Regions from separate parts of the Geminocystis sp. NIES-3708 genome, predicted to be linked through region 2. Evidence: riboswitches for the same ligand, from Rfam matches in the RefSeq annotation. Region 2 holds a riboswitch; the other holds the start of a gene.
What was found. A riboswitch is a leader RNA that binds a small molecule or an ion and turns the genes downstream of it on or off. The one in region 2 is predicted to bind cyclic di-AMP.
Positions count from the first base shown of each region.

Region 1: another riboswitch for cyclic di-AMP. It lies ahead of ntrB (nitrate ABC transporter permease); the one in region 2 lies ahead of GM3708_RS12770 (ArsB/NhaD family transporter).

Region 1 is NZ_AP014815.1:472,188-476,962, forward strand. It holds gene GM3708_RS01985 (Uma2 family endonuclease) at 1-151, shown strand, start outside; gene kdpC (K(+)-transporting ATPase subunit C) at 230-808, shown strand; gene corA (magnesium/cobalt transporter CorA) at 993-2,129, shown strand; cyclic di-AMP (ydaO/yuaA leader) riboswitch at 2,481-2,634, shown strand; gene ntrB (nitrate ABC transporter permease) at 3,079-3,885, shown strand; gene GM3708_RS02005 (CmpA/NrtA family ABC transporter substrate-binding protein) at 3,890-4,775, shown strand, end outside.
Region 2 is NZ_AP014815.1:2,899,763-2,904,537, forward strand. It holds gene leuB (3-isopropylmalate dehydrogenase) at 97-1,182, shown strand; cyclic di-AMP (ydaO/yuaA leader) riboswitch at 1,247-1,400, shown strand; gene GM3708_RS12770 (ArsB/NhaD family transporter) at 1,679-3,016, shown strand; gene GM3708_RS12775 (hypothetical protein) at 3,133-3,393, shown strand; gene GM3708_RS12780 (response regulator) at 3,675-4,775, shown strand, end outside.

The sequences.
Region 1 (4,775 bases), 1.5 Mb from region 2:
CAAACAACGTCAACTCTATGTTTATCGAGAATCTAACAGTCAAGACTATCAAACTACCATTATTTTAAGTGATCAAGAGTCGATCATACCTTTAAATTTTCCTGAAACTGAAATTAAAGTATCGGAAATGTTACGCCCTTTAAATACTTAAATTAAATTATTTTGCTTGTTTTGAAATGATTAATAATTAGTTTTTTATACTTATTTTTTTACAGGAGAAATTTTTCCCATGATTTCAGTTAGAGACTTTTCTAAAGCTATTCGTTCTACTTTCATTTTATGGATTATTACGGCGGTTATTTACCCTTTACTTATCTTACTTTTTGGACAATTAATTGTGCCTTTTCAAGCTAATGGTAGTTTAATTAAAAATGATCAAGGTAATATTATTGGTTCTAGTTTAATTGGTCAACCTTTTCAGTCTGATAAATATTTTTGGAGTCGCGCTAGTACCATTGATTATAGTACTGGGGAAAATGCTGGTAATACTGGAGTTTCTGGTGCCAGTAATTTAGCCCCCAGTAACCCCGATTTAGTCACGAATATTCAAACAGAAATTACGAAACTTCAACAAGCTAATATTAACCCTACTGCCGATTTAGTTTACACTTCAGGCTCAGGATTAGATCCCCATATCAGTATCGAATCCGCTCAAAATCAAATTAATAGAGTTGCCACTGCTAGAAATTTAGATCCAAATAAAGTTGAATTATTAATAAATAAAGCTACAGAAGGGAGATTTTTAGGCGTTTTTGGTGAACCCTGTGTCAATGTTCTTAAACTCAATATTGAACTAAATAAACTATAATTTTTATCAATAAAATTTTATACCTATTCTAATTGCTATTACCTGGACTTGTAAAGTAGTCACAAACAGTCAAAAATATAAGCTCGTATAAATTAAGACTTGGAAACTATTGTCTTCTATCGAACTGACGTTATAGTAAAGGTTTTAGTCCTAATTATTTTATCTATTACCTTACTTACTATTTATGAGTCATTTTCGCCCTTCCAATCTAGCATCTAATTTCAACTACTTTAATAATTCTATTAACAACATTCCGGGTACTCTTCAATTTAATTCTAATGCGATCGCCCCTAAAATTACTCTCATTGACTATAATGAAAATCAAGCCATTCGCAGAGAATTAAAAAATCCCTTAGACTGTTGGGCTTATCTCGATACCGAGTCAGTTTCATGGATTAATCTTGATGGTTTAGGTGATGAAATTACTTGGAAGCATTTAAGTCAAGTATTTAATCTCCATCCCATCGCCCTCGAAGATATTGTTAATGTTCCTCAACGTCCTAAAGTAGTGGAATATAAAGAACATTTAGTTCTAATTTCTCGCATGGTAACTCTAGATCAACGCTCTAATTTTTTCGTCAGCGAACAAATTAGTTTTGTGCTAGGAAAACATTATGTACTCACAATACAAGAAGAACCAAAATACGATTGTTTAGGAGGAGTTAGAGAACGGATTCGCAATAATAAAGGAATAATTCGGCAAAAGGGAGTTGATTATTTATTCTATACCCTGATTGATGCTGTTATTGATGGATTTTTTCCTGTAATGGAAGTATATGGTGAATTTGTGCAGTCATTACAAAATGAAGTCGTCACTTATCCTAGTCACCAATCCTTGACTAAAATTCATCAACTGCAACAAGATTTACTCCTTGTACGCCGTGCTGTCTGGCCTTTGCGAGATGCTCTTAATTCTTTACTAAGAGATGGAAATGAGTTAATTTCTGAAGAGGTACAAGTTTTTTTACGGGATTGTTATGATCACATCATTCAAATTCTGGATATGGTAGAAACTTATCGGGATTTAGCTTCCAACTTAACTGATATTTATCTTTCTTCTGTGAGCAACCGCATGAACGAGATTATGAAAACTCTGACAGTTATCTCCAGTGTTTTTATCCCTTTAACCTTTATTGCTGGAATTTATGGAATGAATTTTAATCCTGATAAATCGCCTTTTAATATGCCAGAGTTAAACTGGTATTGGGGTTATGTATTTACTTGGGCAGTGATGTTAGTAGTTGGAGGGGCAATGATTTTCTTTTTTTGGCGTAAAGGTTGGTTCAGTAATCTAAATGTGCCTCAAAAATCCAAAAAGTAATTGAGCTAAAACCTATTTAACTTCAATATTTTAAAATTAGTAGAAAATGACAAAAACTCTTACTCATTGCCTACTTTTAATAATCAAATTAGACGCATCCTAGTATTGTTATTATGATGCGTTTGCAAAAAAACTAAAAATTTCTTTTACATCTTTAATAAGTGAGTAACTAGAAGTGATTGTGCATTGTATTTTTCTCGAAGCTATTGTAACAATGAATTTAAACCCATTGCCTCTATACAATTAATTTTGTATAACTACTTAACATGAACGTCTTTGCGAGATAAATTAATCTAATTTTGTTTTTCTCATCACACTAAAAACTTAACGAATAGGATAGAATTTATTTTTAGAGTGAGTCAGCCTAATTCCAAAATATCAATTAATTTGATGAAACGGAAACGGGGGAACCAATTTAGGGGCGTATCATTACTTTAACAGTAAAGAAGGACATCTCTCAGTCCTAGCCCGTCAGCTAACTTCGTAGGCATTGAGAGGAGACTAAAGAATGAGCATTTTTCCTAGCTCAATTTCATTTAGGTATTCCGACTTTGACAAATCTCTACATTTGATTACCTTTACTGAATTTTGGGGTTTAACTAATTGTATGAATTCTTTTTAACAAAAAATTTTTTTCAACTACTTTCTGCATAGTACTTCAAGGACAAAAACTTGATATTTTGTTGTCCGAAAACTAGAAGAATTTACTTCTTAAAAAAAGTATTTTCCTAACCTATATTCCGTGTAAATAATTTTATAGTAATTAATAAAAAGCGGCTTTTAAACATTGAAAAAACGCTTCAGATATTTCTATTTCAATTATTTACTAACTTCTTAGCTAAATTTTGCTTTCTCTCTCTTCTTAATTTGAGAGGGTAAGAAGATCATATATTTTGAAAGAAAAAAGTTAGCTGTATTGAGCAAAAATCAATCATAATTTTTAATTTTTATGAAAGCAAAGAAAAATAAGTTTCTCAATTTTTTCACAAATTCTAACTTCTTATTACCAATTATCGGTTTTGTTGGTGTTATTGCTCTTTGGTGGATTATCGCCTTATTTCGTGGGGAAATGATGCCAACTCCTCCAGAAGCATTAGCAAAAAATCTCGATTTTATTTTAAATCCTTTTTACCGTCGAGGGCCTGGTGATTTGGGTTTAGGATGGTTATTATTAGCTAGCTTGCGCCGTGTTTTGATCGGTTTTTTATTAGGTGCGATCGTAGCTATTCCTGTGGGATTTTTAATTGGAATGAATCACACTGCATGGCAAATTATCAATCCGATTATTCAAGTATTTAAACCAGTTTCCCCTCTTGTCTGGCTACCCATTGCCCTAGCTATTTTCAATTCTGCCGAACCTTCAGCTATTTTTGTAATTTTTATAACTTCTTTGTGGTCAACTATTATGAATACTGCCGAAGGAGTGATGAATATTCCTAAAGAATACTTAGAAGTTGCAGATGTTTTAGAGATGCCCCGTTGGAAGCAATTATTTAAAGTGGTACTTCCTGCCAGTTTGCCTTATATTTTCACTGGTTTAAGGATTAGTTTAGGTATTGCTTGGTTAGTAATTGTAGCGGTAGAAATGCTCACAGGGGGTGTTGGTATTGGCTTTTTCGTTTGGGATGAGTGGAATCGCCTCAATGTTAGTTCCGTATTTTTGGCGGTATTTGTCATTGGATTGACAGGGTTAATTCTTGATTATGCCCTAGCTCAACTACAAGTTATGATCACCCATCGCCCGGCAAGAGGTTAAAAAGATGAGTAAATATCAAAATCGAAGATTCTTTTTACAAGGAATAGGCGCAACAGCAGGAGCAATCGCATTTTACGGTTGTACTCATCAACAGGGCAAACAACCTAGAAATATCCCTGACAGTGCTTTAGCGGTAGAGCCAATTATCAAACCTGAAACCTTGGAAAAACCGAATTTAACCGTTGGTTTTGTACCCGTTAACGACTGCGCACCCTTTGCGATCGCCTGGGAAAAAGGATTTTTTCGCAAATATGGCTTAAACGTCACTTTGAGCAGAGAAGCAAGTTGGGCAAATTCCAGAGATGGGATTATTTTCGGCAGATTAGACGCTTCCCCTGTGGTTTCAGGGGCAGTTATGAATGCCAGATTAGGGGCAGAAGGGGCAAGAAAATTTCCTCTTTGTGCGGCGATGACAATACACCGTCATGGTAACGCTCTGACGATGAATCGTAAACTATGGGAAGGGGAAATAAGACCTTGGAATACTTATAATGGGAATTTAGATGCTTTTGGTCAAGATTTACGGAATTTTTGGCAAAAATCACCCCAAAATGAGAGAGTTTGGGCGGTGGTGCTAAGTTCTGCTATTTATGACTATTTTGTCCGTTATCTGGTGGCTTCCGTTGGTTTAAATCCCATTGACGAATTACGAATAATTATTACTCCTCCTCCTCAAATGGTAAGTAACATGAGAATAGGTGCAATGCAAGCCTACATGGTAGCCGAACCTTGGAATACCAGAGCAATTAGTGGTAACGAGGGTATTGGTTTTACCTTTGCCCAAGGGCGGGAAATATGGCGAGGACATCCCGATCGACTCTTAGCAGTACAAGAATCCTTCATTAAGGAAAACCCCAAAACGTATCGCTCATTAGTTAAAGCCATGATTG
Region 2 (4,775 bases):
AACCATTATTAATTGTTAATTACCCATTGCTCATTGGCTATTGCCTAGTTCTGATATGATGAAAGGTTGTTCAAAATATATATACAGATATTAATAATGACTAATAAATATTCTATTACTTTATTGCCGGGTGATGGTATCGGTCCAGAAATTATGGCTGTCACCGTTGAAGTTTTAAAAGTAGTAGCTAAACAATGTAATATAGAATTTCAATTTCAAGAGGCTTTAATTGGTGGTGCGGCTATTGATGCTACAGGTAATCCTTTACCCCCAGAAACTATTGAAATATGTAAAAAAAGCGATTCTGTTTTATTAGCGGCTATTGGAGGTTATAAGTGGGATAATTTACCCCGTGAGCAACGCCCAGAAACAGGATTATTAGGTATTCGTGCGGCTTTAGGTTTATTCGCCAATTTACGTCCTGCTACTATTTTACCTCAATTAATTGATGCTTCTAGCCTGAAACGAGAAGTAGTGGAAGGAGTTGATATTATGGTAGTACGAGAATTAACAGGAGGTATTTATTTTGGTAAACCTAAAGGCATTTTTACCTCGGAAACAGGAGAAAAACGAGGCATAAATACTATGGTTTATAGTGAATCAGAAATTGATCGCATTGCTAGAGTTGCCTTTGAGACTGCTCAAAAACGTCAAAAGCGGTTATGTTCTGTAGACAAAGCAAACGTATTAGATGTGTCTCAATTGTGGCGTGATCGTGTAATTGCAATTTCCGCAGATTATCCCGATGTAGAGTTAACTCATATGTACGTTGATAATGCCGCTATGCAATTAGTGCGCAATCCTAAGCAATTCGATACCATTGTTACTGGTAACTTATTTGGTGATATTCTTTCTGATGCGGCGGCTATGTTAACAGGTAGTATTGGTATGTTACCTTCTGCTAGTTTAGGTAGCGATCGCCCAGGATTATTTGAGCCTGTACACGGTTCAGCACCTGATATTGCAGGGCAAGATAAAGCTAATCCTTTAGCTCAGGTTTTAAGTGCAGCGATGATGTTACGTTACGGATTAAATGAGCCTATCCCAGCAAGTAAAATCGAATCAGCAGTATTAAAAGTCCTTGATTTGGGTTATCGCACAGGAGATATTATGTCCGAAGGATGTAAACCTGTAGGATGTCAAGAAATCGGTAAAATTTTATTAGACGTTTTACAATCTTAATCAATTTGTGTTGAGCAATACAGCGAATTTTTGATAGTCAAGCTATAATAGAAAAGATTTACACAGAGTTAATCAGCCTAGTTTCATTGATCTAAATAAATTAAATCGCTGGAAACGGGGGAACCATTAACGGGGCTTATTTCTACTTTTATTGTAGAAAAGAACATCTCTCAGTTCTAGCCCGTCAGCTAACCTCGTAGGCATTGAGAGGAGACTAAAGAATGAGCGTTTTTCATGTCTCGAATTCATTAGGTATTCCTATTTTGACCATACTCTTCATTGATCATCCTTTTTGAATTTGGGGTTTAATTATCTGATGAATTATCACTAAAAATATTTTTTCACTAATTGAATAATTTAGTTTTTTTAAAATATTTACTAACTTGATGAGTGTATTTTTATCCGTTAGTAAATTAATTTTATATATCTAAATATATAGAACTAAAAACATCTATCGTTTGAGTTTTTTATCATTTCTAAGAAAAATATTTATATTATGGAAAATATTTCTACTATCATTTCCGCATCAGTATTTGTTACAGTAATAGCACTAATTACAGCAGATAAAATACATTTAACAGTTGCCGCTTTATTAGGTGCACTGATACTTATTTTTACCCATACCCTTACACTCACAGAAGCCATTGGATACATCAGTAAAAGTCATGCAACTTTGGTCTTATTTTTTGGTGTAATGGTTTTAGTTAGAGCATTTGAGCCTACTAAAATCTTTGAATATTTAGCTACTAAAATGGTACTAATTGCTAAAGGTAGAGGTAACGTCTTGTTATTAGGTATTATTGGTATTACTACTCCCATTTGTGCATTTTTGCCCAATGCTACCACCGTAATGCTATTAGCTCCCTTAATTCCTCCTCTTGCAGAAGAAATAGGTGTTAATTTTGTACCTTTGCTTATTTTGATGGTTTTTGTAGCAAATAGTGCTGGATTAATCACTTTAGTGGGAGATCCTGCTACTTTTATTGTGGGAGATGCTATTAACATGAGTTTTCTTGACTATCTTCAACGGTTAAGTATTGGTGGCTTGATTGCTGTTATCACCGTTGCTGTCATGACACCGATTTTATTTCGTGATATTTGGAATACGAAATTTACTCATTTAGAAGACTTACCTCATCCTAAAGTGAATCACCCGAGAATGTTAGCTTTAGGGGCTTTAATCATGGTTTTTGTCCTTTTCTTTTTCATTTTTGGCGATTCTCTAACCGTACCTGTATCTCCCGCCGCAGTGGCTTTAATGGGTGCGGCTCTGGCTTTATTATTAGCACATCACAGTAAAATTGATACGGTTCATAATATCTTGAAAGATGTAGATTGGAGTACTTTAATTTTCTTCATGTCTATTTTTGTTTTAATTGGTAGTTTGGAAAAAACAGGAGTTATAAAAAGTTTATCAGGGTTATTAGCCTTTGTTTTAGGACAAAATATTTTTGTTGGTTCAATAGTTTTAATGTTTGTGGTTGGTTTGCTTTCTAGTGTTGTCGCAAATATTCCTCTTGTAGTAGCAATGGTACCCTTATTAAAAGAATATTTAGTTAATGTAGGCTTAACAGGTTCAGAAGTACTAAATCCAGATTTTGCTGGGCAATTCCCCCCAGAAGTATTACCTTTATTTTATGCCATGATGTTTGGTGCAACTTTAGGAGGTAATGGAACTTTAGTTGGTGCATCTTCTAATATTGTAGCGGCGGGAATTGCAGAGCAACATGGGAGAGAAATCTCCTTTAAGACTTTTCTTAAATACGGATTACCCATGATGGGAGTACAATTGATTGTCTCTGCTATTTATCTAGGATTATTTTTCCTTTTTTGAGATAAAATTGACAATTTATCGGATTAATATTTTTCTTTTCTCAGATAATGGATGTTTGATTAATATAATAGTTAGTCAGTAATTATCAACTTTGTTAAATTTCAGAGGAGGAAAAAATGATCCCCATCATCAGTAATGGTAATACCACTAAAATCACTAAAGGTGTTCCTGACTTACTAGATCCTAATATACTTAAGTCGGCTAGGGCAATCTATCAAACTTACTGTCATTTTCATGTTAAATTAGCAAAACCCCCCATCGGAGTAGCGATTGATCGCAAAACTCATAGAGGTCAATTATTATTTACTAAACGTCCTATTTTATTACCTTGGGAAAATTTTATTCCTATTAATCAAATAGAATCCGAAACATATTAAAATTTTTTTGTTAGTTTGAAAAATAGCGAATAGTAAGATAAGTTGATTATTTCTTATTAGGCAATGATTTTAATTGGATTAAAGATTTATCAAACCAATTATTGGAAAATGGTTAATTTTGATCTCAATTGTCTTGATTCTTGTTTTTTGATTCGGTAATCTTAAATTATTGTAGATTCTTTTTTATTTTATACTGATAAAATTTAAAATTGATGATAACTAAAATTTTATAATTTCGGAATCTACACATAAATTCTTATGATAACTGAACAGAATATTATATGTATGGTGATTTACAAGAAATAGATGTTAACTCTCTTTTTTATTTTATTAGTACACAGCAAAAAACGGGAGTTTTTTTTGTTGAAACTGAATCTAATTTTTTAATGAAAAAATTATTTTATTTTATTTTTTTTGAGCGTGGAGAGATTATTTTTGCCGCAGATCAGCAATCTTTCGATTTACAACGTCTTCAAGAATATTTAACTTATTACCAATTAAATCAGGAAATTCAATCTATTGAAGAGTCGTTAATTGATGTTAATACTATTGCTGAATATGAAGCTATTTTACTATTAAGTGAAAAAAAAATTATCTCTATAAATCAACAAAAAAATCTTATCAAAAACATTATTGAAGAAGTTTTATTTAATGTATTTTTTTTACGAAAAGGATATTTTAGTTGGCAAGAAAATATTAATTTAGAACCATTAATAATTAGATTTAACGTTGATTTTCTTATCCCGAAAATTGCAAATTATGCTCAAAATTGGCAACAGCTAAATCCTTACATAAGATCTCCTCAAGAATGCCCTTTTATTACTAATAATCCTCAATTAAAACTATTAGTTAGTGATCATCTTTATCAGACTTTATGTGCAAAAATAGATGGTAAAACTTCATTTTTACAATTATCTCGTTATTTACACCAAGATTTAGCTACTATTGGTCAATTTATTTATCCTTATGTTGAAATGGGATGGATAAAAATTATTACTCCTTTTTTATTATCTTCTATTAGTCAATATTCATCACCAAAAACTTTTAATATATTTTGTTTAACTCAAGATAAAAATTGGGCTTTTAAAACAGAAAAAATATTACATTTGAAAAAATATAACCTCTTCACTACTGATAGTTTTAGACAAGGATTAAATAATATTTTAACATCTTCAGTAGATTTAATTATTTTAGACTCAGATATTGATCATAATGAGAAATATCAATTATGTAAAATTTTAAAAAATATAGAAAATAAAAAAAATATCCCTATCATTTTTTTAGTTAATAAATATAATCATCTAAACTATTTAACAGCTAAGATTTATGGTGTTAATGAGTATATAAATAAAAAGAAATTTAATCAAAATTTAATCAAAATT